Regions from separate parts of the Serratia sp. HNCC26DJ244 genome, predicted to be linked through region 2. Evidence: predicted binding sites of a transcription regulator. Region 2 holds the regulator's gene; the other holds the start of a gene.
The links. The regulator ArgR, encoded in region 2, controls arginine synthesis, uptake and breakdown. The targets are predictions, from matches to a motif close to ANTGAATAAAAATACANT.
Positions count from the first base shown of each region.

Region 1: the regulator ArgR is predicted to act here: its motif matches at 1,250-1,267, upstream of argC (N-acetyl-gamma-glutamyl-phosphate reductase).

Region 1 covers NZ_JBXUGO010000016.1:26,153-29,337, reverse strand. Annotated here, with positions in the region: gene argE (acetylornithine deacetylase) at 52-1,197, opposite strand; gene argC (N-acetyl-gamma-glutamyl-phosphate reductase) at 1,415-2,419, shown strand; gene argB (acetylglutamate kinase) at 2,542-3,185, shown strand, end outside.
Region 2 covers NZ_JBXUGO010000009.1:95,923-99,107, reverse strand. Annotated here, with positions in the region: gene mdh (malate dehydrogenase) at 1-600, opposite strand, end outside; gene argR (transcriptional regulator ArgR) at 1,063-1,533, shown strand; gene mpl (UDP-N-acetylmuramate:L-alanyl-gamma-D-glutamyl-meso-diaminopimelate ligase) at 1,679-3,058, opposite strand.

The sequences.
Region 1 (3,185 bases), on a different contig from region 2:
CTACCTCTTTGGAGGTAAATAATGGACTGTTACTTGCTGTTTATCCATCAGTTATTGTTGGCAAAAATGGTCGACCAATTCTGCTAGCAACCTACGGGTTGGCTCAATAAACGCCATATCAAGATATTCGTCAGGTTGATGCGCCTGGTTGATCGAACCCGGCCCTAACACCAGCGTTGGGCACACATTTTGGATAAACGGCGCTTCGGTACAGTAGTTAACCACTTCGGTACGGGAGCCGAGCAACTTCTCAATGACCGCGACCATGTGGTGGTCGGTAGGGCATTCATAACCCGGAATGGGCGGATGCAGTTCATCAATGGTTAAACGGCCCGGCCAGCGTTGGATGACGGGAGCCAGTGCCTGGTGCAGCAGCTCGTTGATGTTATCCAGTGTCATACCGGGTAATGGGCGAATATCCATATGTAATTCGCAACAGGCACAAATACGGTTGGCCGCATCTCCGCCGTTGATATGACCGAAGTTCATGGTTGGATAGGGCACGGCAAAGGCGGGATTGTGGTAGCGCTCCTGCAGTGTCTTGCGTAATGTCATCAGATGCCCGATGGACTCATGCATCAGGTCGATGGCATTCACGCCACGAGCCGGGTCGCTTGAATGACCAGATTGACCCACGATGCGGATCGCATTGGAAATATGGCCTTTATGGGCACGTACTGGCTGCAGAGATGTCGGCTCGCCAATAATGGCAAAGTCTGGGCGGATTTTGCTCGAGGCGGCAAAATAACGGGCCCCGGCCATGGTGGTTTCTTCATCCGCCGTAGCCAGAATATACAGCGGCTTAGTCAGTTTTCCGGGGTCAATATCGCGTACTGTATCGAGCACAAAGGCAAAGAAGCCTTTCATATCGGCAGTACCCAGCCCATAAAGCTTGTTGTCGTGTTCGGTTAAGGTAAAGGGGTCGCGTGTCCAGCGGCCCTGGTCATAGGGTACGGTGTCGGTATGACCGGCCAGCAGCAACCCACCGGGGCCTTCCCCCATACTTGCCAACAGGTTGAACTTGTTGCGGGTGTCTGGCACCGGTTGTACATCGACACGGAAACCCAGATCGCTAAACCAACTGGCCAGTAAGTTGATTAATGTTTCATTACTCTGATCAAGGTCAGCATCGGTGGCACTGATCGATTCTGTGCTTATCAGTGCCCGGTACAACTCAATAAATGAGGGTAATTTCATCTTCACTGTTGACAGCCTTTGGTTAGGGTAGTATCAATATTCATGCATTTATTCTGAATAAAAATACATTAAATAAGAGCGTAAAGGAAACGACGCCTGGATGTTGTTCAAAACATCAACGCTCAACCATCGGGGTGACCGGCACAATAATGCGCTTAAACCCTGCGACCAGAGTCACCCATGACTCTTACTGTTAGCCAAGAAGGTGAAAGGCCACATGTTGAATACGCTGATTGTTGGTGCCAGCGGTTATGCCGGAGCGGAGCTTACGGCTTACCTGAATCGTCATCCACATATGAACATAACCGCTTTAGCGGTTTCAGCGCAAAGTGCAGATGCAGGAAAATTACTTTCTGACCTGCATCCTCAATTAAAAGGTATCGTTGACCTGCCATTGCAACCCCTGGTTGACCCTGCTGCTGCCGCAAAAGACATTGATGTGGTTTTCCTGGCTACCGCCCATGAGGTGAGCCATGACATCGCCCCCATCTTTCTGGCAGCGGGTTGCGTAGTGTTCGATCTCTCCGGTGCATTCCGTATACAGGATAGCCAATTCTATAGTCAATATTATGGTTTTCAACACCAGCATGAACAGTGGCTGTCTCAGGCAGTTTACGGTCTGGCGGAGTGGCAGGGTGAAAAACTCAAACAGGCACAGCTGATTGCAGTGCCTGGCTGCTACCCGACCGCAGCACAATTGGCCTTAAAACCGCTCATTGATAAACAACTGCTGGATCTGACCCAATGGCCGGTGATCAATGCCGTCAGCGGCGTGAGCGGTGCGGGCCGTAAAGCCAGTGTTGCCACCAGTTTCTGCGAAGTGAGCCTTCAGCCTTATGGCCTGTTTAACCATCGTCATCAGCCAGAGATAGCAACTCATCTCGGGGTGCCGGTGATTTTTACCCCCCATTTAGGGAGTTTCCCGCGCGGAATTTTGGCCACCATCACCTGCCGCTTGAAAGCCGGTGTCACCGCACAAGATGTGGCGGCGGTTTACCATGGGGCCTACGACGATAAACCGCTGGTACGGTTGTATGACCAAGGCATGCCAGCGCTGAAATCTGTGGTGGGGCTACCGTTCTGTGATATCGGTTTTGCTGTTCAGGGTGAACATCTGATTACCGTGGCAGCAGAGGATAACCTGTTGAAAGGGGCTGCGGCGCAGGCGGTGCAGTGCCTTAATATCCGTTTTGGGTTCCCGGAAACCCAGTCATTAATCTAATATTTACCCCATAGGCGTTCAGTTGTCGCCAAGTCGCCACGTTAACCGTGGCGCCGAAATTTTGACGGCAGTGACACCGCGTGGCAACTTGTAAGAGAGAGTATAAGCGTGAGTACACAGCAATGAATCCATTGATTATCAAATTAGGTGGTGTGCTATTAGACAGTGAAGAAGCGCTGGAGCGTTTGTTTACTGCGCTGGATACCTACCGTCAGGAGCATCAGCGCCCGCTGGTGATTGTCCATGGCGGTGGTTGCCTGGTGGATGAGCTAATGAAACAGCTCTCTTTGCCGGTGGTGAAGAAGAACGGTTTGCGCGTTACACCGCCTGAACAAATCGATATTATTACCGGTGCGCTGGCAGGTACTGCCAACAAAACCCTGCTGGCATGGGCGCTGAAGCACAAAATCAACGCGGTGGGCTTGAGCCTGGCAGACGGTGGCAGTGTGGCGGTTACGCAGTTGGATCCTGAGTTGGGCCATGTGGGGCAAGCGTTACCGGGTTCACCGGTGCTGCTCAATATGTTGCTCACTGCGGGTTACCTGCCAGTGATCAGCTCTATCGGTATTACTGCCGAAGGCCAACTGATGAATGTGAACGCTGATCAGGCGGCGACCGCTCTGGCGGCCACGCTAGGGGCTGATTTAATCCTGCTGTCAGATGTCAGTGGCATTCTTGATGGTAAAGGGCAGCGCATCGCAGAAATGACGGCGCAAAAAGCTGAACAACTGATTGATGAAGGCATTATCACCGATGGCATGGTGGT
Region 2 (3,185 bases):
TGCCACTTCCTGAGAACTAAAGCTGACGCCAGGGATCTGTGACAGTAGAGGCAGAATGGTGACACCGGAGTGGCCGCCAATCACTGCCACATTCAACTCTTCCGGTTGCTTACCTTTCAACTCTGCCACAAACGTATCAGAACGGATAACATCGAGCAAAGTTACCCCAAACAGCTTGTTTTTATCGTAAACACCGGCTTTTTTCATCACTTCAGCAGCAATAGCCACTGTGGTGTTGACCGGGTTGGTAATAATACCAATACAGGCTTTCGGGCAAGTTTTAGCCACTTGTTCCATCAGATTACGCACTATCCCTGCATTAACATTGAACAGATCGGAACGATCCATTCCAGGTTTACGCGCGACACCCGCTGATATCAACACCACATCGGCTCCCTGTAACGCAGGGGTGGCATCTTCACCACTGAAACCTTTAATTTTAACTGCCGTTGGGATATGGCTTAAGTCAACAGCAACGCCTGGTGTAACGGGTGCTATGTCGTAAAGAGAGAGTTCAGAACCTGAAGGAAGTTGGGTCTTGAGTAGAAGGGCGAGGGCTTGGCCAATACCACCAGCAGCACCGAGAACTGCAACTTTCATCCTATACTCCTTTTATTATCTTAAATATATAAACGCCGTGAATTCTTTGGCCCGGGACCTTAATTTATTACTCCTTTTAAAACAACCCATTAACAGTCTGTTTTAGATCTGGCGCAATAAAATGGTCTGCAGCGAGGCTATTTTAGATTAAATGCCCGATGCATTGAGGGCATAGCGCACAATAATCAAAAATAACATGCATTATTTTACAATTAAGTTAACCGCTGTTCACATTACACCCTTACGTAACATAATAACAACATCATTTTAATCATATTACTGCGCCCCCCTGACGTGTTGCTTCTCATTGGAACAGCCTATTCATGAGATAAATATCTTACTAAGGTTGCCTCCTTTCTTCGTCCTCGGTGTATTACTGTTGGTCACCACTACATCAAGTTTGCATAAAAATTCATTTATATGCATAATCAAAACGTCTCCCTCCACATTTCACGGTGTAAAATGCGTAATCCTGCAAAACAGGAAGACCTGACCAAAGCGTTTAAAGCGTTATTGAAAGAAGAAAAGTTCAGTTCACAAGGTGAAATCGTTTTAGCGCTGCAGGAAGAAGGCTTCGAGAATATTAACCAGTCAAAAGTGTCCCGTATGTTAACCAAGTTCGGGGCTGTGCGTACACGTAATGCAAAAATGGAAATGGTGTACTGCCTACCTGCTGAACTCGGTGTCCCCACCACCACCAGTCCGCTAAAAAACCTGGTGCTGGATATCGACCATAATGATGCCATGGTAGTGATTCGTACCAGTCCAGGCGCGGCACAATTGATTGCTCGTTTGTTAGATTCACTGGGGAAAGCAGAAGGGATTCTGGGAACCATTGCAGGTGACGACACTATTTTTATCACCCCAGCCAGCACCTTTACGGCACTTCAGCTCCATGAGGCCATTTTGATGCTGTTCGAGCAGGAGCTTTAGTGCACCCGTCGCCATTCAAACTGCAGGGTTGTTGGTTTCATGACGCGCCCCATCCTTGGGGCTAGACCGAACCCGATCAACACAAGTGTTTTATCAACCCTGTTTTGTCAAACCACCGGGCTATTTTGAGTGTCCATCGATAAAATCAGTCGTTCTCTTGTGACTCTGCTTTATTAGCCAGCGCCGATAACAGTTTGTCATGAATACCGCCAAAGCCGCCATTGCTCATCACCAAAATATGGTCACCTGGCTGCGCCGTTTTGATGATCATCTCCAGCAACGTATCAAGGTCAGCACTCCAATGCGCTGGCTGCACACAGGCCTCTGCCACCTCTGCGATTTGCCATGGAATATGATGAGGCTGAAACAGGAACACTTCATCAGCACGCCCTAAAGAAGGTGCCAGGTCATTTTTGCTGATCCCCATCTTCATGGTGTTTGAACGGGGTTCCAGTACGGCAAGAATACGTGCCGTTCCGCCCACTTTGCCACGCAAAGCCGCCAACGTGGCCAGAATAGCCGTTGGATGATGAGCAAAGTCATCATAAACCGTGACACCAGCCGCCTCTCCACGCAACTCCAAACGACGGCGGGCATTAATAAAATCACCCAACGCCTGGCAAGCATCAGCCGGTTGCACACCAATATGGCGCGTAGCAGCAATCGCCATCAGACCATTATGCATGTTGTGCTCACCCACCAACGACCAGTTAACCTCTCCCACTTTCTCGCCATCGAGGTATACCGCGTAGTGGCTAGCATCCGCTGTCAGCTTCTGCGCACGCCAACTTCCTTCATCGCCGACCCACTCCTGTTCACTCCAACAGCCCATCGCCATCACTTGTTTCAGCTGTGTGTCGTTCTCCGGCAGAATAATTTTGCCCTTGCCCGGCACCAATCGCACCAGATGGTGGAACTGTTTCTGGATCGCTTTCAGATCATCAAAGATATCCGCATGGTCGAACTCAAGGTTGTTCATGATCAGCGTTCGTGGGCTGTAGTGGACAAACTTGGAACGCTTATCGAAGAAGGCACAATCGTATTCATCAGCTTCAATAACAAAGAACGGGCTACCACCGAGGCGCGCAGAAACATCAAAATTACCCGGCACACCCCCAATCACAAAACCCGGCTGGTAACCACAAGCTTCCAGGATCCAGGTTGCCATCCCAGCGGTGGTGGTTTTACCGTGTGTACCTGCCACAGCCAACACCCAGCGATCACGCAATACATGATCATGTAACCACTGAGGGCCCGACACATAAGGGATACCCTGTTCCAATACCGCTTCCACACAGGGATTACCTCGACTCATCGCATTGCCGATGATCACCAAATCGGGTACTGGTATCAATTGAGCGGGGTCATACCCTTGTATCAGGTCAATTCCCTGGTTTTCCAGCAAGGTGCTCATTGGCGGATAAACGTTCGCATCTGAACCTGTCACGTCATGTCCAAGGGAACGAGCCAACATCGCCAGCCCGCCCATAAAGGTGCCACAGATCCCAAGAATATGTATGCGCATTAGCTTTCTCATTTAAGTGCATCGATTTAGTACTTATTCTAACCTTCAAAATCGCACAGAAGAAACGGATTTGCCTATGAATAATGGGTCACTTTGGACTACACTGCTAGCGAAAATGTTAGCAGTG